Regions from separate parts of the Massilia sp. DJPM01 genome, predicted to be linked through region 3. Evidence: predicted binding sites of a transcription regulator. Region 3 holds the regulator's gene; each other region holds the start of a gene.
The links. The regulator HrcA, encoded in region 3, represses chaperone genes, less so after heat shock. The targets are predictions, from matches to a motif close to TTAGCACTCNNNNNNNNNGAGTGCTAA.
Positions count from the first base shown of each region.

Region 1 (6,650 bases), on a different contig from region 3:
CCATGCCTGCTGCGCCGCGCGCCGGTGGTGGTGGCCGCGCCAGCGGGCGCGCTGCGGCGCCGTTATTTGCAGCTCACCTTGCAGGATGTCGATATCGGCTTCGTCGGGCGGATGGCGCCGGGCGACCCGGTCCACCGCGCCATTGCCGCGCTGCGCATCGACGACGCGCTGCAGCTACGCGAAGGCAAATCCAGATGGGAACTGGTGACGGCAGGCGGCGTGGTGGTGGGACAGCTGGCCAGGTCGTTCAAGCCGCCGCCACATCTGCGCTGGAGCGCGGGCCGGGTGGCCGCGATCCTGGTGCGCCAGGCCGCTGACGACGAGACCGGGTACCGTCGCCTGGCCCGCTGCGCGCAGTGGGAAGTGGTGCTGCCCGAACTGGTGTTTGACGCAGCTTCCTGAGATTGCCTGAAAAGCTTGACCAGGCTGCCCGGCCGCACGTGCGCGCCCGGATTGCCGGAGCTGTTGCTCAGCGAAGGCCGGCTGGCCGCCGCCGGCGTCGTGTTTTGCGTGGTCATGGGGTTTGCCTTGCTGCGGCGTTTGTCGCGCGCTCCGTGGTCAGTGCGCGGCCAAGGTGGGCGCAAGGCCGGGACGGCCAGGTGGTCTGCGGCGGGACGCTATGCGCGCTCGCTGGTGCGCGCCTTGCTGCGCGAACTGGCCGGCTGCCGGGCGGGGATCAGCCTGTTTACCCTGGTGCTGGCGTTCGGGCTCGGCGCCGCCGGCGCCGCTGGCGTTTCCGGCCGGCCGCATGGCTTGAATGGCGCTCAGTGGGCGCTTTTCTGGACCAGCGCGCTGCCCACGCCGTGGCGCTTGCCTTCGCTCACTGCCGTCACGGTACCGTCGGCATTGAACACGATGGCATTCGCCGCGCCGATTTCTTCCGGTTTGGCGCGCCATTTGTAGCCGAGTTTTTCCAGCGCCAGCGCCTGGGCGCCGCCGGCAAAGCCGGGCTCGGCGTCGGTAGCCGCATCGTTGCGCTGGCTCAGGCGCGGGGCATTGATGGCCTGGTCCATCGGCATGCCGAAGTCGACGTGGTTGACGATGGTTTGCAGAACGGTGGTGATGATGGTCGCGCCGCCCGGACTGCCGACCGTAAACGCCGGCTTGCCGTTGCGCAGGGCGATGGTCGGCGCCATGCTGCTGCGCGGACGCTTGCCCGCTTCCGGCACGTTCGGGTGCGGGCCGCTGAAATCGAAATCGGTCAGTTCGTTATTGAGCAAGAAGCCGTAGCCCGGCACCACGATGCCGCTGCCGCCCCAGGACTCGATGGTGAAGGTGTAGGCCACCACATTGCCTTCCTTGTCGGACACGGCCAGGTGGGTGGTGTGGGCGCTGTCGGCCAGCAGGCGCGCGGCCTGCGGACGCTGCGGCACGCTGGGGTCGTTCTGGAAGGGATACGGGTCGCCCGCCAGCACCTTGGGGCCGGCGCGCTCGGCATTCATCTGGGTGCGCCGGCGTGCCGCGTATTCCTTGCTGAGCAGGCCGGCCACCGGGGCGTCGACGTATTCGGGATCGGCCAGGTAGGCGTTGCGGTCGGCAAAGGCCAGCCGGCTCGCTTCCAGGTACAGGTGCTCGGCGCTGGCGCGCGGCAGGCTCTTGAGCTTGTAGCCCTCGAGCAGGTTGAGCGCTTCGCCGATGGCGATGCCGCCGCTGCTCGGCAGCGCCATGCCGTACACCTCGTAGCCGCGGTAGGTGGTTTTCACCGGCTGGCGGATGCGCGCTTCGTAGTTGGCCAGGTCGGACAGGGTCATCGCGCCGGCGCGCACGCGCACGCCGGCGGCCACCGGCGGCCTGGCCACGGCGTCGACGATGGCACGCGCGATCGGTCCCTGGTAAAAGGCTTTCTGGCCCTGGGCGCCGATCTCGCGGTAAGCCTTGGCCATGCCGGGGTTCTTCAGCAGGGTGCCGACCGGCAGGGGCTTGCCGTCTTTCAGGTAGAGGGCGCTGCTGCTGCCAAACAGCGAGAATTTTTTCTGGTTGTCGGCGCTCATGCGGTGGAAGTTGTCACTCACCATGAAGCCCTTGGTGGCCACGCCGATGGCCGGCGCGAGTACCTGCTTGAACGACATGGTGCCGTAGCGGCTCAGCGCTTCATGCCAGCCGCGCACGGTGCCGGGCACGCCGACCGAGGCGCCGCTGGCGAGCGTGGCGTCGACGTCGCTCTCCTTGCCGTTTTCCTGGAACATGGTGGGGGTGACGCTGGCCGGCGCCGTTTCGCGGTGATCGACCGTGATCACGCGCTTGTCCCTGGCCAGGTAGATCATCATGAAGCCGCCGCCGCCGATGCCGCAGCTGTAGGGATCGGTCACGCCCAGGGTGGCGGCCGCGGCGACCGCGGCGTCGATCGCATTGCCGCCCTTGTCGAGTATGGCCATGGCCGCTTGCGAAGCCTGTTCGCTGATGGTGGCGACCGCGCCGCCGGTGCCGCTCGCCACCGGGGTCCTGGCATGGGCAAGGGGAATGACGAGGATGATGGAACAGGCGAGGGCGAGGCGGCGGGCGGCGTGGGTCATGTGCTCTTATGGGCTTACTGGTGAAAACTGGTATATGTTCAGGGTGACCGCTAGTTCCGGGTCGGGCGGTATGTTGCTGGGCGACCGAGGCGGCGGGTCTTTGGCCAGCACGATGAACAGCCCGGGCTGCTGCACTGATTTATGGGCCCGCGCGCGTGATGTGAGCGCAAACGGCTCGACCGCGCCGGTGGGAAAGGTCAGCGTGAAATAAAAGGCGATCTCGCCGGCCCAGATGCAGATCACGTCGGGCGGGCAGCGGCTGTCTGCGAAGCTCTCGTAGCGCAGGTTGGCGCCCTCCGCGATGGTGCTGGTCTTCGGCATCAAGGTAATGGTGATCATGTTGGGATGTATTGATTCTTCCTTCGCGGGCGCGGCGTTGCACAACGCACACACCCAGACGGCGGCGAACGCGAAAATCAACTTGTTCATGATGGCTCCTCAGTAGTGGAAAGCCGATCATAGATCATATCAATTTCGTCGCTATGTGGCCGCGCAATTGACGAGTTATGGCGCCGTACATACCCGCCGGCAAGGCAGGGGCCGTCCAGGCCCCGGGTATTACGCTTGCGCCACGCTGTCCTGCAGGCGCAAACGGGTGCGGCGGGTCAGGCCGATCACGGCCAGGCCGAGCGCCAGCATGGCGTAGGTTTCCGGTTCCGGCACGGCCGTGGTGTAGACGGTCAGGGTCGGGTTGAGCACGCTCAGGCCAGCCCACGAATCCTGGCGCTGGACTACGCCATCCGGCGTGGTCCAGACCGCCGGGGCGGCGAACAGGGTCATGCTGCTGTTCAAGGAGATGGTCAGCATGTCCCTGAGCGTCAGGTTGGCGGCGCTGAACACGAAGGAATCGTTGCCATTGAGCTTGTTGACGCTGCGGTTGCCCTGGTTGCTCCAGTCGTTCGCGCCGCTGGCGATCAGGCTGACCGAACCGCGGTTGCTGGCCATGCCGGCGCCAGCGCCGCCGCCTGGCGGCACGGCAGGGTCGAGGGTGCCGGCGAAGCTGGCCGAAAAGGAATAGCCGGTGACCTGGTAGCCGGCACGCACCGCGAACGTCATGTCGGCCGAGTAGGCATTGCCGTCGGCATCGCTGGTGTTGAGGGACATGCTGTTGGCAAAATCACTGAAGCGGATGGTGGTCGCGCCAGCCACGTCGGACACGAGCACGTCGGCCAGCGTCGAATCGGGATTGGTGAACGTGAAGCCGGTCGCTTCGATGACGGTCGGCGCAGCCGATGCCGTGGCGGAGGCAAAAGCCAGCGCCACTGCGCCCATCTGCAATTTAAACAAGTTCATTGGTCGCATTCCTCTTCATTGTCACATCGACGAACGCCGCAACGGCGCACCAGGCTTGCCATCATAAGCGAGGGCCGGCTGGCATCAAAGTAAAACATTGTAAGAAAGATATTTGGCGCGCCGAGGCAATCGCTGAGCACGCCCGGCCGCCAAGGGGAGCAGCGGCGGCCCGGCCGTTCATGCGTCGAGGCTGTCCTGCAAGCGCTTGCGGGTGCCGCGCGTGAAGACGATGACGGCCACGCCGACGGCGAGCATCACATAGGTTTCCGGTTCCGGGACCGACTGCGAGGCCACGCTCGGGCGCGCGCTGGCGGCGCTGAAACCGCTCCTGGCGTCCTTGGCATAGTTGGCGCGTACTTCCGCAAAGCCGTGGCGCGTGCCGGAGCCGCCCCACGCGGGCACATTGCCGTTGGCGTAGGCACTGATGGCGCCGCTCAAGTCGGCTTCGCCGGCGAGCGCGGCCTCGCCCGGACGCCCGTGCATGGCGCGGGTGACATCGCCCAGGCTGAACGCGCCAACGCCGCGGCTGTCGGCCAGTTCGATGCCGGCGTGCTGAGCATAGCGTTTGCTCATATTGTTCAGGGCCGGGGACTCGATCAGGGCCGGTGCGGCGCCGGCCAGGCCGGGCGCCAGCACCAGGACGGCCAGGCTTCGTGTCCATGTAAAGTGTTTCATTTGCTGACTACCTATTCATGTTTGGCTGTGAAAAAGGCTGTGACGGCGCGCGGGGCAGCGCTCGGGGCCCATGTTATTGCCGCGCTCAGACACCGGCACGGTATGCATGATACGTCAATCTCGGATTATAAATATGTAATCAAGTGTATTGACTTGTACAAGCTTGACGCTTTGTACTGACGAAAAAAATGCCGCCTAGTCTACACCAGGCGGCATCGGCGCGGGGGCGCCAGGCGTGCGCGGGCTCAGATATAAGCCGACAACGCACTTTTCATTTTCTTCAGGGCAGCACTTTCGATCTGGCGGATACGCTCGGCGGAGACGCCGAATTCGTCCGCCAGCGCGTGCAAGGTGGCGCCGGAACCGTCGTCGTTGGCCAGCCAGCGCGCTTCGACGATGCGGCGCGAACGGGCGTCGAGCTTGCCCAGCGCCGTTTCCAGGCCTTCCGATTGGAGGCGCGTGACCTGTTCAGCTTCGAGCACCTTGGTCGGCTCGGACAGGTCCGACGACAGGTAGGCGATCGGCGAGAACTTGTCGTCTTCGTCATCGGTCGGCGCTTCGAGGGCGATGTCGCGGCCCGACAGGCGCGTTTCCATCTCGATCACTTCTTCGCGCTTGACGTCGAGCAGCTTGGCCAGCGCATCGATCTGGGTTGGGGTCATGGCATCGAGGCCCTGCTTGTTGCTGCGCAGGTTGAAGAACAGCTTGCGCTGGGCTTTGGTCGTCGCGACCTTGACCAGGCGCCAGTTCTTCAGGATGTACTCATGCATTTCCGCCTTGATCCAGTGCATGGCGTACGACACCAGGCGCACGCCCTGGTCGGGATCGAAACGCTTGACCGCCTTCATCAGGCCGATATTGCCCTCTTGAATCAAATCGGCGTGCGGCAGGCCGTAGCCAAGGTAGCCGCGCGCGATCGACACCACCAGCCGCAGGTGCGACAGCACCAGCTCTTGCGCGGCGGCGAGATCGTTATTTTGTTGCAGGCGTTGAGCCAGGGAAATCTCTTCCTCGTGGGTCAGCATCGGCAGGCGGTTGACCGCCGAAATATAAGCGTCGATATTGCCCAGATTGCCGGTGAAACCGAGTCCTAAAGCACGATTGCCGGTCGGAACCAATGCGGATTGTGCGGACAACGTCATCATGTATTTCCTCGTAGAGTGTCTGTGCTGCATCATCGAATGCCCGGGCCGGATGCGGGTCCGGGGCGACTGTTGCGGTCTGATGCCAGCGGTGGCTTCGGGGATTCCCCGCCATGCAAGACCCTATATTAGCACTCTCTCGTGTGGAGTGCCAATGCCGAGAATATATGGCGGCGATAGCGAAATGATATTACTTAGAGGCAAGCATAAATTCGCAAGTTTCACTCTAGTGGAGGGTGCCATTTGTCCTTTGATCCAGATCAAATTTGCGGCGCGGCCGATCGCCATGCGTTTGCGCCAGCGCAGTATCTAAACCCGGTTCCAGTGTCGCCGATCAGGGGGATCGCCTCTGTTCGTTTACGCACGCAAGGCGCTCGTCGCATGTCAGGCCGCGCCATGAATCCGATCATTATCATGGACGGTGACGACAATGACAACGATCTGTATGGCGGGGCCGGGTCGGATACGGACATGATGTTTGCCAAGGCAGGCGGCGCGGATTGCTCATCAAAGCATAGGCGAAGGCCGCCAGCAGCAAGCGCGCTGGTGTGAGCACCCTGGATAGTGCGTCTCGCGCCGCGAGCGCCGGCCCCGCACACGCCTGAGGTAGCGCAAAGGAAGGGCGGGGACGCTCGCTACAATGCGCCATGCCCGCCCTTCACGACCTCGGATACCGTTCGCTGTTCGCCCACCCGGAACTGGTGCGCGACCTGATCACCGACTTTACTTCCGCCAAGCTGTTCGACGAGATCCCGCTGTCGGCCTTCGAGCGGGTCAATCCGGCGTATGTGAGCGAGCGCTTGTCTGCACGCCAGGACGATCTCGTCTGGCGCGTGCGGCTGGGCGACGAGTTTCTTTACGTGTACATCCTCCTGGAATGCCAGTCCGGCGTGGATCGCTGGATGGCGCTGCGCATGCAGACCTACATCGGCTTGCTGTACCAGGACCTGATCAAGGGCCACGCATTGTCCCCTGGCCTGCTGTTGCCGCCGGTGCTGCCGCTGGTGTTCTACAACGGCTTGCCGCG
Region 1 covers NZ_JAQOZV010000004.1:109,618-116,267, forward strand. Annotated here, with positions in the region: gene PO883_RS04370 (RecQ family ATP-dependent DNA helicase) at 1-402, shown strand, start outside; gene ggt (gamma-glutamyltransferase) at 765-2,513, opposite strand; gene PO883_RS04380 (hypothetical protein) at 2,520-2,942, opposite strand; gene PO883_RS04385 (PEP-CTERM sorting domain-containing protein) at 3,072-3,806, opposite strand; gene PO883_RS04390 (PEP-CTERM sorting domain-containing protein) at 3,984-4,481, opposite strand; gene rpoH (RNA polymerase sigma factor RpoH) at 4,727-5,626, opposite strand; gene PO883_RS04400 (hypothetical protein) at 6,020-6,175, shown strand; gene PO883_RS04405 (Rpn family recombination-promoting nuclease/putative transposase) at 6,271-6,650, shown strand, end outside.
Region 1: the regulator HrcA is predicted to act here: its motif matches at 5,752-5,778, upstream of rpoH (RNA polymerase sigma factor RpoH).

Region 2 (6,650 bases), on a different contig from region 3:
CTTGACCGATGTCACGATCTGGTCCATGGTCTTTCCCGCACTGTCGACCAGCGCGCTGCCCGCATCGACTTTGTCGACCGAGTCATTGATCAAGGCCTTGATTTCCTTGGCGGCCGCGGCCGAGCGTTGCGCCAGGACGCGCACTTCGCTGGCCACCACCGCGAAGCCGCGACCCTGCTCGCCGGCGCGCGCCGCCTCCACCGCCGCGTTCAGCGCCAGGATGTTGGTCTGGAATGCAATGCTGTCGATGACGCTGATGATGTCGACGATCTTGCGCGAACTGTCCCGTATCGATCCCATGGTGCCAACGACCTGGGCGACGGCGTGCCCGCCCTGGACGGCAGTGGCGGCGGCGGCCGTGGCCAGCAGGTTCGCCTGGCGCGCATTGTCCGCATTCTGTTTTACCGTGCTGCTGATTTCTTCCATCGACGACGCCGTTTCTTCGAGCGAGCTGGCCTGGGCTTCGGTGCGCGCCGACAGGTCGGCATTGCCTGCCGCGATGTCGCCGGCGCCATGGCTGACGACGCCGGTCACTTCCTTGATCTGGCCGACCAGCAGCCTGACATTGGTCTGCAGTACCCCGAGCGCGCCGAGCACGTGGGCGAGTTCGTCGTTGCCGCCGGCATGGATGCGGCCCGTCAGGTCGCCGGCGCTCATGCGCGCGATATCGCTCCTGGCGCGCCGCAGGGGAGGTACGACGGCGCGATACAGCAACAATCCCGACAGCAAGCTGACGCACAGTCCCAGTGCCGCTGCCGTCAGCCGCGCCGCGCCGCCGTCCGCGCACTGGCTCACGATGAACAGCAGCGCCACCAGCAAGCTCGAGGCGCCGATGCGCGCACCCAGCGACAGGGTGGCGAACAGGTTCAGGCGGTGCAGCGCCGAGCGGCGCAGCACGGCCCCGGCGCGCACCTCGAGCCCGCCGCGGCCATCGTTGAGCGCCCGGTAGGCTTGCTCGGCGGCGCTCACGTGTGCACGGCTGGGCTTGACGCGAATCGAGGTGAAACCCACGATGCGGCCTTGCTCGATCACCGGCGCCGCGGTCGCTTCCACCCAATAGTGGTCACCGTTCTTGCAGCGGTTCTTGACCAGGCCAGTCCATGCCTTGCCGCTGCGGATAGTGCGCCAGAAATCGGCAAACGCCGCGGCCGGCATGTCCGGGTGGCGGACCAGGTTTTGCGGCGATCCGATCAGTTCGGCTTCGCTGAAACCGCTGATACGGATGAAATCGAGATTCACGTAGGTGATATTGCCCTGCAAATCGGTTTTGGAAACAATCGTTTCGCTATCGCGGAGGATGTACTCGACATTCGTTACGGGGGTGTTGTTACGCATGGCTGTCGTTCCCAAGGGTGATTGATATGTATGTGGATAAATTCCCTGTGAATACATTTAACATGGGCCCATGCCAAAAACCAGCAGTTTGGCAATAAATGGTACTTTTGGTAAAGTTAGTTTCAGTTTGACTACAACGAACGCCACCCCCGTGACGTTGCGGGCAAGCTTGCCGCGAATGTAAAAAGCCCGCACGGCGAGGACCGTACGGGCTTTTTTGCGGAGAAAACGTCAGCCATGAAAAAAGCCTGCAAGGCGCAAACCTTGCAGGCTGTTCGATGCCAGCGGAGGCGGACCAGCCGCGCTCCGGCGTATCAGGCAATTACATCATGCCGTCCATGCCGCCCATGCCGCCCATACCACCCATGCCGCCCATGCCGCCAGCTGGCTTGTCTTCCGCCAGTTCGCAGACCATGGCGTCGGTGGTCAGCATCAGGCCAGCGATCGATGCTGCGTTTTGCAGTGCCGAACGGGTGACTTTGGCTGGATCCAGAACACCCATTTCGACCATGTCGCCGTAGGTGCCGTTCGCTGCGTTGTAGCCGTAGTTGCCGCTGCCGGCCAACACTGCTGCAACCACGACCGACGATTCTTCGCCAGCGTTTTGAACGATCATGCGCAGTGGCTCTTCCATGGCGCGCAGGACGATCTTGATACCGGCGTCCTGGTCAGGATTGTCGCCTTTGACCTTGATGTTGGCACGTGCGCGCAGCAGGGCAACGCCGCCGCCAGGAACGATGCCTTCTTCCACGGCAGCGCGGGTAGCGTGCAGTGCATCTTCAACGCGGGCTTTCTTTTCTTTCATTTCGACTTCGGTGGCTGCGCCAACCTTGATCACTGCAACGCCGCCTGCCAGCTTGGCAACGCGCTCTTGCAGTTTTTCACGGTCGTAGTCGGAAGTCGCTTCTTCGATCTGGACGCGCACTTGCTTGACGCGCGCTTCGATCGCTTCTGCCTGGCCGGCACCGTCGATGATGATGGTGTTTTCCTTGCCCACTTCAACGCGCTTGGCTTGGCCCAGCTCTGCCAGGGTGACCTTTTCCAGGGTCAGGCCGACTTCTTCAGCGATGACCTGGCCGCCGGTCAGGACAGCGATGTCTTCCAGCATGGCCTTGCGGCGGTCGCCGAAGCCTGGGGCTTTGACTGCGCAGGTTTTCAGGATGCCGCGGATGTTGTTCACAACCAGGGTGGCCAGCGCTTCGCCTTCGATGTCTTCCGCGATGATCAGCAGCGGACGGCCGGCTTTGGCGACTTGTTCCAGGATCGGCAGCAGATCGCGGATGTTCGAGATCTTCTTGTCGCACAGCAGGACGAACGGGCTATCCTGGATGGCAACTTGCTTGTCCGGGTTGTTGATGAAGTAAGGCGACAGGTAGCCGCGGTCGAACTGCATGCCTTCGACGATGTCGAGTTCGTCGTTCAGGGATTTGCCGTCTTCAACGGTGATGACGCCTTCCTTGCCGACTTTTTCCATCGCTTCAGCGATGCGCTCGCCGATCGAATAGTCCGAGTTGGCGGAAATGGCGCCGACCTGGGCGATTTCCTTGGTGGTGGTGCATGGCTTGGCGATCTTGGCCAGCTCTTCGACGGTGGCAGCAACTGCCTTGTCGATGCCGCGCTTCAGATCCATTGGGTTCATGCCGGCGGCAACGAACTTCATGCCTTCGCGCACGATGGCTTGTGCCAGCACGGTCGCGGTGGTGGTGCCGTCGCCGGCGTTGTCGCTGGTGCGGGAAGCAACTTCCTTGACCATTTGCGCGCCCATGTTCATGAGCTTGTCTTTGAGTTCGATTTCCTTGGCAACCGACACACCATCCTTGGTGACGGTCGGCGCGCCGAACGAGCGCTCGAGCACCACGTTGCGGCCTTTCGGGCCCAGGGTGACTTTGACTGCGTTGGCGAGGATATTGACGCCTTCAACCATTTTGGCGCGCGCTGCGTCGCCGAATACTACATCTTTAGCTGCCATGTTTATTTTCTCCGTTATGCGTAGATAACTATCGCGAGGAATTCTTAAGGAAAGGACGTGCGCGGATCAGGAACGATTCCCGACCCGGATCGATCACTTGACCAGGACGGCCATGATGTCTTCTTCACGCATCACCAGCAGCTCTTCGCCGTCGACCTTGACGGTTTGGCCGGAGTATTTGCCGAACAGGACGCGGTCGCCGACTTTCACTTCCAGCGCGCGTACTTTGCCGTCGTCCTGGACTTTACCGTTGCCTACAGCCAAGATTTCGCCTTGATCCGGTTTTTCGGCAGCTGCGTCAGGAATGATGAGGCCGGACGCAGTTTTGGTTTCCTGGTCGAGACGCTTGACGATAACGCGATCGTGCAATGGGCGAAGGTTCATGCAAAACTCCTTAATATTCAGTGGTTTAGTAGCTATTGGTCAGGACCGCCCTGGGCGTTCCCGGTGTTTCAACATGCCTCGCGGTGTTGCCGCAGAGACTAGAAAGAGTTGTTAGCACTCTCTACTAACGAGTGCTAATTATAGGGACGGTCAAGGTGTTTTTCAAGGCGTCCCGTTGACTATTTAATAGATGAGCTTGATCTGGCGCAAACCGCGGGCACGCCGCGCAGCCCGAAACCGGATCGTTCTCAAGGGCGGATGCGGGTGCGATCGGCGCTGGCGCAGGCGGCGCCGTGCGCCGGGCGCTCTTACATCCCCTTACATCAATCGTCTACCCCTCTTACTGATTCGGTTGACGGACTTTCCTTCGCACCCCTATAGTTACGGGATGATTTCTGAATTCGACGAACTATCCGAAAAAATCGACCGGCTTGCCGCGTTGACCCTCTCACTTCGCAGCGAGAACGCCCAGCTGCGCCAGGCGAATGTGCAACTGCGCCAGTCGAACGCGGCGCTGTGCGCCGAAAACGAGGAATGCGTGGGGCGCATGCACGAAGTGCAGCGCCGCGTCGAAACCTTGCTCTCGCAAATGCCCGATCCGAACGCCCCGGCCGTCGCGCCTGAAAAACATGATGAGGTCGCGCAATGATCCAGCTGAATGTCACGCTCATGGGCAGCGCCTACCGCCTCGTCTGCCAAGAGGGCGAGGAACGCACCTTGCAGGAAGCGGTGAGCTATCTCGACGGGAAAATGTGCGCCTTGCGCGATTCGGGCAAGGTCAAGGGAAACGACCGCATCGCCGTCATGGCCGCGCTCAGCGTTGCCGCCGAATTCCTGTCGGTGAAAACGCCCCAGGGGCCGCTGTCCGAAATGACGATCCTGGAAGTCAAGCAGAAGCTCGGCGACATGCACACGGTGCTCGATAACGCCCTGACCCCCCAGGAAAATCTGTTCTGAGGCTAATTTCGTTTGACATGACGGCACATCGGAGTAAACTGCGTCTCACCCTGCGGTGTTCGCGATTGCCATATATTCCTTGAACCATTTATGTGCACCGGTTGCGGGATTTTGTTCGATGGGAGTGAGCGTCGCTTGTTCGACGAACCCGAAATTGGACTAACTGCGACCACCTTGAACCATTAGGTTCGGGATGCCGGCAAGAACGGCACAGGCGGGGTGCTGATTTTCACGAGCGGTTGCAAGCATTCGGTGCGCAACCGTTTTTTTATGGGCGCGCGCTTTGCGCGTGTTGTCTTTGCGGCGGCCGCGCGGCGCCAACGGAGCATCCCGCATGGCTTATTGGCTGATGAAGTCCGAACCGGACGAAGTGAGTATCGACGATGTGCTGGCCGCGCCGCAGCGCACGCTGGCCTGGTTTGGCGTGCGCAATTACCAGGCGCGTAATTTCATGCGCGACGCCATGCGCGAAGGCGACCTGGTCCTGTTCTACCATTCCAGCTGCGCCGAACCGGGCATCGCCGGCATCGTCCAGGTGTGCTCACCGGCCTATCCGGACGCCACCCAGTTCGACCGCGCCAGCCCGTATCATGATCCCAAGGCCACGCCGGAGCAGCCGCGCTGGGTCGGCGTCGACGTGCGCGCGCTGCGCAAGACCGCCCTGCTGAGCCTGAAAGAGCTGCGCACCGTGCCCGCGCTGGCCGGCATGCGCCTGCTGGCCAAGGGCAGCCGCCTGTCGGTGATGCCGGTCGAGCCGCACGAATGGCATGCCATCGAGGCCTTGCTCGGCCAGCCTTAGCAAACTGTACCTTATAGGCAACACCACGTGCCAGGCGGGGGGCGCCGATGCTATCGTGTCTGCATGCCTCTCCACACCAGCGAGCGTCCGCGCTACCGACTCCGCGCCAGCCATATCGCTTTGCTGTTTGGCGGTTTCCTGGTCACGGCCATCCTGGCCTCGCTAGGCGCGGCCAGCTGGACAGCGCGCGAACAGACCATCAACGAATGGCGCAAGCAACTGAGCAATCTGTCGCTGGTGCTGGCCGAGCACATCGGGCAGCAAGTGACGTCGGCCTCCCTGGTCCTCGATAGCGTCGCCGATTCGGTCCGGGCCGCCGGGGTCGACGGCGATGCCAGCCTGCGCGCGCGCCTGGGCGGCCAGGCCGAGTTCCTGAGCATGCGCGACAAGGCGCGCGGCCTGCCCCAGGTCGACGTGGTCAGCATCGTCGCGGCCAATGGCGATGTGGTCAATTTCACGCGTTCCTGGCCGGCGCCCGCGATCAACCTGGCCGACCGCGATTACTTCAAGGCGCATCTGCTCAATCCCGGACAGGGCTTGTACTTCAGCAAGCCGGTGCGCAACAAGGGCAACGGCCAGTGGACGTTTTACCTGAGCCGCCGGGTGAATGGTCCCCAGGGTGAATTGCTCGCCATCGTGCTGGTCGGCTTTTCATGCACCTCGCTGAGCGACTTCTACCAGCGCATCACGCTCGGCGAGGGCGCCAGCATTTCGCTGTACCGGCGCGACTTCACCCTGCTGGCGCGCTGGCCCCACATCGATTCCCTGATCGGCCAGCTCAACCTGAGCGGCACCTCCTACCAGGTGATCGAACAGATGCGCCAGAGCTCGGGCGTGATCCTGAGCTCGATGCCGCGCTTCACGGAAGGCCGCGAGGCGGTCACGCGCCTGGGCGCGCCGCGCCTGGTGCAGCATTACCCGCTGATCGTCAACCTCACCATCACCGAATCGCTGATGCTGGCGCGCTGGCGTGAATTCAATACCGCCCGCATCGTGCTCGCGGCGCTGGCCATCCTGGCGGTGGTGAGCGCCTCCATGGTGCTGCTGCGCCTGTTGCAGCGGCGCGAACGCGACTTCACGCTGACCCGCCACCTGGTGGACAAGGCCGACGCCGCCAACCGCGCCAAGTCCGATTTCCTGGCCATGATGAGCCATGAAGTGCGCACCCCGCTGACGGCGATCATCGGTTTTGCCGAACTGCTGGGC
Region 2 covers NZ_JAQOZV010000064.1:1,148-7,797, forward strand. Annotated here, with positions in the region: gene PO883_RS28920 (PAS domain-containing methyl-accepting chemotaxis protein) at 1-1,335, opposite strand, end outside; gene groL (chaperonin GroEL) at 1,658-3,304, opposite strand; gene groES (co-chaperone GroES) at 3,398-3,688, opposite strand; gene zapB (cell division protein ZapB) at 4,077-4,337, shown strand; gene PO883_RS28940 (cell division protein ZapA) at 4,334-4,645, shown strand; RNA gene ssrS (6S RNA) at 4,690-4,870, shown strand; gene PO883_RS28950 (EVE domain-containing protein) at 4,980-5,444, shown strand; partial or broken gene PO883_RS35250 (sensor histidine kinase) at 6,480-6,650, shown strand, end outside.
Region 2: the regulator HrcA is predicted to act here: its motif matches at 3,800-3,826, upstream of groES (co-chaperone GroES).

Region 3 (6,650 bases):
CAGATTTTTCATACTTTCTCCAAAACGAATGCGGTAAGGTGGGAGGCTGGGCCGCCGATGGACAGCCTGATGTGGACATCATTTTAGTGCATTTGTTAACCCGGCGGCTCATTGCCTTGTAACGGGTGCAAGGGACCTGGCGCGCCCGGCGCGCCGATTGATTTTCGGCGCCGCCCTCGTTATGCTGGAACCTGTCCCATTACCGAGCCAGAACATGAGCATTCCGCCGCGCCGCACCTGGCCCAGAGCCATCCTGTTCGACCTGGACGATACCCTGTGGCCGATCGCCCCGGTCATCCTGCAGGCCGAGCAAACCCTGCATGCCTGGCTGCACAGCAACGCGCCGCGCGTGGCCGAGCGCTTCACCGTCGACGCCCTGCGCCAGGCGCGCCTGGCGCTGCTGGCCCAGCAACCCGAGTTCCAGCTCGACCTGGGCGCCCTGCGCCGCGCCGGCCTGCTGTCGGCGTTCGAGACGGCCGGCGAAGATGCCGCCAAGGTCGAGCAAGCCATGGTCCAGTTCTATGCGGCGCGCAATGCCGTGATTCCCTACGATGACGTGGTGCCCGGCTTGCTGCGCCTGAAAGGCCGCAGCCTGCTTGGCTCGGTTAGCAATGGCAATGCCGATTTGCAGGCGATCGGCTTGTCGCACCATTTCAAGGTGTCGCTGGCGGCCAGCCAGTTCGGCCGCGCCAAGCCGGACCCGGCCATCTTCCTGGCCGCCTGCGTGGAACTCGGGGTCGACCCGGCCGATGCCGTGTACGTGGGCGACGATGTGCTGCTCGACGTGCAGGGCGCCCAGCGCGCCGGGCTGCGCGCGGTCTGGCTCAACCGCACCGGCAGTGCGCTGCACCTGGAGCACGGGGTGGTGCCGGACGCCATCTGCGGCAATTTCGACGAGCTGCTCGACTGGCTCAAGCGCGCGCACGACTGAGGCGGCCGGGGCGCACGGGCGGCGCCCGTCGGCCCGGAAAAGCGCTAAACTGCACACCGCGCCTGCGAACGTGCATAATAAGCGGATCAACACTTGTGCATGTCCACCTCGCACCACACATAGAATCATGCAACTCGATACCCGTGCGCAAACGCTGCTCAAAGCCCTGGTCGAACGGTATATTGCCGACGGCCAGCCGGTAGGGTCGCGCGCGCTGTCGAAAATTTCCGGACTCGACCTCTCGCCCGCGACCATCCGCAACATCATGGCCGACCTGGAAGAACTGGGGTATGTGTCCAGTCCGCACACCTCGGCCGGACGCATTCCGACCCCGCGCGGCTACCGCATCTTTGTCGATACCTTGTTAACCGTGCAACATCTGGACGAGCACGCGGTCGATGGCCGCCTGCGCCTGCCGGCCCAGCAACCGCAAAAGATGATCGCCAACGCGGCGCAGATGCTGTCGTCGCTGTCGCAGTTCGCCGGCGTGGTACTGAGCCCGCGGCGCGAATCGGTATTCCAGCAGATCGAATTCTTGCGTTTGTCGGAAAAGCGCATCCTGCTGGTGATCGTCGATCCGCGCGGCGACGTGCAAAACCGCCTGCTGCTCACCGAGGCCGACTACACGCCGGCCCAGCTGGTGCGCTCGGCCAATTACATCAACCAGAATTATGGCGGCCTGTCGTTCGACGACGTGCGCACGCGCCTGTCCAGTGAATTGCGCCAGCTGCGCGACGATATGGGGAGCCTGATGCAGGCAGCGGTCGAGGCCGGCAGCGAGGCGATGACCGACCAGTCGGACGATATGGTCATTTCCGGCGAGCGCAACCTGCTCAGCGTGTCGGACCTGTCGTCGAACATGAGCTCGCTGCGCCAGATGTTCGACATGTTCGAGCAAAAGACCGGGCTGATGCAGCTATTGGACGTGTCGAGCAAGGCGACAGGCGTGCAGATCTTCATCGGCGGCGAATCGAACCTGGTGCCGATGGATGAAATGAGCGTGGTCACGGCGCCGTACGAGGTCAACGGCAAGATCGTCGGCACCCTGGGCGTGATCGGGCCGACCCGCATGGCCTACGAGCGCGTGATTCCGATCGTGGATATTACGGCCAAGCTGCTGTCGAACGCGCTCAGCCACTCCTAGACAGCGGCGCCGGCCGCTGCTTCAGGTTTTGTGGGGGCAGGCCGGCTTGACGCAATTACCGTAAATCGCCAGTGCGTGCTCGGCAATCTTGAAGCCGCGCTCGACCGCGACCTTGTGCTGGCGCGATTCGATTTCTTCATCGTAGAACTCTTCCACGCGGCCGCAATCGAGGCACACCAGGTGGTCGTGGTGCGAACCGGCATTGAGCTCGAAGATCGCCTTGCCGGTTTCAAAATGGTTGCGGTTGAGCAGGCCCGCTTGCTCGAACTGGGTCAGTACGCGGTACACGGTGGCCAGGCCGACATCCATATTGTCGGTCAGCAAAATCTTGTATACATCTTCCGCTGTCAGGTGGCGCACCTCGCTGTTCTGGAAAATCTCGAGGATTTTCAGACGGGGCAGGGTGGCTTTCAGGCCGCTGGCCTTGAGGTCGCTAGGATTGTTACTCATGTTTGTTACTCGTATATTGGCGTAGTGCTTTATCATATAGCGTTTTAGACGGAGGTGCCTAGGCTTCCGTACAACGATTTGAGGTCCTCTATGCCTGTCGATACTGCCGTTTTGCACCGTTTTAGCTTGCGCGCCCCGCTCGTGGCGACCCTGGCCGGCGCCGTCCTGAGCCTGTCGGGCTGCTCCATGTTCGGCGGCGCCAAGGATCCCGTGGTCCCGGTCAGTACCTCGCCAGACTCCGGCGCCCAGACCGTCCAGGCCAGCAAGCTGCAGAAGTTCCTGTGGATCTTCTCGCCGTATCGTCCGGACATCCAGCAAGGCAACTTCATTTCCCAGGAAATGCTGACCCAGCTCAAGGTGGGCCAGACCCGCGAACAGGTCAAGTTCCTGCTCGGCACGCCGCTGCTGACCGACGTCTTCCACGCCGACCGCTGGGATTTCCCGTTCTACCTGGCGCGCGGCGATGGCGAGCTGACCAGCAGCCGGGTGACGGTCTACTTCAAGGATAACAAGGTCGAGAAATTCGACGGCGGCAACCTGCCGACCGAGAAGGAATACATCGCGCGCATCGCCGGTCCGTCCAAGGTGGCCGCCAAGGAAGCGCCGAAGCGCGAAGAAGCCGGTTCGGCCTCGATCAAGATCAACAAATAAGCCATCGCACGGGTAGCACGAGGGTAGCAAAATGACGCAGATGAAAATTGCAGTAGCGGGCGCCGATGGGCGTATGGGACGGATGCTGATCGATGCGGTCGCTGCCGCGCCCGACGCGGTGCTGGCCGGCGCGCTCGGCCTGGCAGGTTCGCCATCGATCGGCCAGGACGCGGGCGCCTTTGGCGGCCAACCGGCCGGCATCAGGATCGAAGCGGACCTTGCCGCCGGCCTGGCCGGGGCTGGTTACCTGATCGACTTCACCCGTCCCGAAGGCACGCTCAGGCATCTGGAATATTGCGCCGCCCATGGCATCAAGCTGATCATCGGCACCACCGGTTTCGATGATGCCGGCAAGGCCGCGATTGCCGCCGCCGCCGAAAAGACCGCGATCATGTTCGCGCCCAACATGAGCGTGGGCGTGAACGTCACCCTCAAGCTGCTCGAACTGGCCGCCAAAAGCCTGTCCGAGGGCTACGACATCGAAATCATCGAAGCGCACCACCGCCACAAGGTCGATGCGCCGTCCGGCACCGCCTTGAAAATGGGCGAAGTGATTGCCGACGCGCTCGGGCGCGACCTCAAGGAATGCGCCGTGTACGGGCGCGAAGGCGTCACCGGCGAGCGCGATCCGTCGACCATCGGCTTTGCCACCATCCGCGGCGGCGACATCATCGGCGACCATACCGTGCTGTTTGCCGGCACCGGCGAGCGCATCGAGATCAGCCACAAGTCCAGCAGCCGGGCCAGCTACGCCAACGGCGCGCTGCGCGCCTGCCGCTTCCTGGCCGGCAAGGCGACCGGCTTGTACGACATGCAGGACGTGCTGGCACTCAAGGACTAGGCGGCGCCATGCCACCTGTCAATCACTTCAGCGTCGCGCGCTACTGGGAACAGGGCGACGCGATCAGCCACGCGGTGGCGTATGTGCTGATGCTGATGTCGCTGGTGAGCTGGTTCTTCATCCTGTCCAAGGCGCTCAGCACCTGGCGCGTGCGCCGCGCGGCGCCGGCGCTGGACGCCTTCTGGGGCGCCCCCACCCTGCAGGACGGCATTGACCTCCTGAGCCTGGCCGACCGCGAGCGCATCTATGCGCCGCTGCCCGCGCAAGGGCTGGCGCATGCCGCTGGCGGCGCCACCCTGGCCGGCGCAATGAGCAAGGACGAACAGATCATCCGCGTGCTGCGCCAGGAAATCACGCGCGCCACCCATCGCATCGAAAGCGGACTGACCGTGCTGGCCTCGATCGGCGCCACCGCTCCGTTCGTGGGCCTGCTGGGCACCGTGTGGGGGATTTATCATGCGCTGTCGAATGTGTCCGCGGCCGGCATCGTGCAGATCGACAAGATCGCCGGGCCGGTCGGGGAAGCCCTGATCATGACCGGCTTCGGGCTGGTGGTGGCCATTCCCGCCGTGTTGGCGTATAACGGATTGAACCGCCTGAACCGGCTGACCCTCGCCGAGCTGGACGGATTTGCCCACGATTTGCATTCCTACTTCAGCAAATAAGGGGAACGGCATGGCATTCGGCAGCTTCAATCCATCGCGCCAGCAGTCGATGATGAGCGATATTAACGTGACCCCGATGGTCGACGTGATGCTGGTGCTGCTCGTCATTTTCATCATCACTGCGCCCATGTTCACGCATGCGGTCAAGCTCGACCTGCCGCGCGCGCAGGCCGCGGCAGCGCAGCAGCAGCCGCACACGGTCACCATCGCCATCGATGCGGCCGGCGTGCTGCATTGGGGCGGGGAGCAGGTCGACGCGCCCGGACTCGACGCGCGCCTGCTGCAGGCCGCGCGCCAGGCCCCGCAGCCCGAACTGCAGCTGCGCGCAGACAAAAACACCCGTTACGAAGTCGTGGCCCAGGTCATGGCGGCGGCACAGTCCCATGGATTGAGCAAGCTGGGCTTCGTGACCGATCCAAAAAAGGAGAAATAACATGGCCAGCGCTGAACTCAATGGTGCCTCGATCCTCGGCTGGGATACCTTTCATTCCGAAAGCCGCGCGGCGTTCGGGTTTCCCGAGTTTTACGCCAACACGATGGATGCCTGGGTCGATTGCCTGAGCTATCTGCGCGACGAAGACGGCATGACCAAATTCCGGCTGAAACCGAACGAGGTGCTGGAAATCGTCGTCAAGGACGCCGCATCGATGCGCGAGCGCGTGCCCGACCTGCTCGACGAGATGACTTTCTGCATCGCCGGCATCAACGAGCGCTACGAGGATTACGGCGAAAAGCCGGCGCTGGCGCTGGTGTTGCGCTGACCGGCTTCATGCTGCGCGGGCAGCGCGTGCCCGCGCACAGGTTTCCGGCTGGCGCTTAACGCACCTTCTTGAGGTCGAAATTCGGGTTGTAGATCAGCCCCAGCGTATTGCCGAACGGATCCTTTAGCTCGACCACCTTGATCCCCTCGCCCACGTCCTGGATGGCCGAGTGGATACTCGCGCCCAGGCCCGTGATGCGGTCGGTTTCCGCCTCGATGTCATCCACGCCCCAGTACGCCACGCAGCCGGGCATGCCGGGTTCGCCCGGGTGCAGGCCCAGCTCGAAGCCGCCGATGTCGAAGCCGATATAGAACGGCTGATCGAAGTAGGGGGCGGTGCGGAACACCTCAGTAAACCAGGCCTTGGCCGCGTCCATATCCTGGACCGGGTAGCAGACAGTGCGCATTCCGTTGATCATATTCGTCTCCTTGAGTGCAAAGCAGCATCCTGCCATGGAGCGCCGCGTTTGTATTGTAAAAATGTAAGGCGGTCAGGCCGGCGGGGCGGCGAACGATTCCGGCGTGCTGCCCGCCAATTGGCGAAATTCGTGGATCAGGTGCGGCTGGTCGTAATAGCCAAGATCGAGTGCGAGGCATGCCCAGTCGAGCTGGTTTGCATCGCGTGCGGCGGCGCGGATGCGTTCGCTCGCCTGGCGGAAGCGGCACACGCGCGCGAACTGCTTGGCGCCCAGGCCGACTCTGGCGCGGAACTGGCTGGAGAGGTGCTGGCGCGACACGCCCAACTGCGTGGCCAGCGTCTCGATGCGCATGGTGCCGCCGGATTGTTCGATGGCGCCCACGGCGGCGTCGACCAGGCTGGGCGCCATGGTGGTGCCTGCGCTGCGCAGGCGCTGCAGCAGCAAGCGTTCGACGGTGCCCACGGCGTCGACGTCGGAGAGTGTGCGCGACCACAGGGCGTCGGTGAACTGGCGCGCCGTGGCGCCGCCCCACAGCTCGTCCAGCAGAGGATGCTGGTCAGCCAGTTCGTGCAGCGGCATGGCGAAAAAGTACGCGGCGGCGCCCGGCTTGAAGCGGGCGGCGACGGTGCGCACGGGCTGGTGCACGGGAACGTGGACGACCGTGCTCATCATGCCGGATACGCGGCTCAGCGCGGCCACATCCTGCCACAGGATATCCATGCAGTTATCGGGCAGCACCCGGTGCGTGACAGGTGAGGCGCCTGGCAGCACCTGGCAGGTCCACAGGCA
Region 3 covers NZ_JAQOZV010000058.1:23,428-30,077, reverse strand. Annotated here, with positions in the region: gene PO883_RS27825 (hypothetical protein) at 1-12, opposite strand, end outside; gene PO883_RS27820 (HAD family hydrolase) at 215-931, shown strand; gene hrcA (heat-inducible transcriptional repressor HrcA) at 1,059-2,075, shown strand; gene fur (ferric iron uptake transcriptional regulator) at 2,097-2,525, opposite strand; gene PO883_RS27805 (outer membrane protein assembly factor BamE) at 2,616-3,176, shown strand; gene dapB (4-hydroxy-tetrahydrodipicolinate reductase) at 3,208-4,017, shown strand; gene PO883_RS27795 (MotA/TolQ/ExbB proton channel family protein) at 4,026-4,682, shown strand; gene PO883_RS27790 (biopolymer transporter ExbD) at 4,693-5,115, shown strand; gene PO883_RS27785 (barstar family protein) at 5,117-5,443, shown strand; gene PO883_RS27780 (VOC family protein) at 5,499-5,861, opposite strand; gene PO883_RS27775 (AraC family transcriptional regulator) at 5,934-6,650, opposite strand, start outside.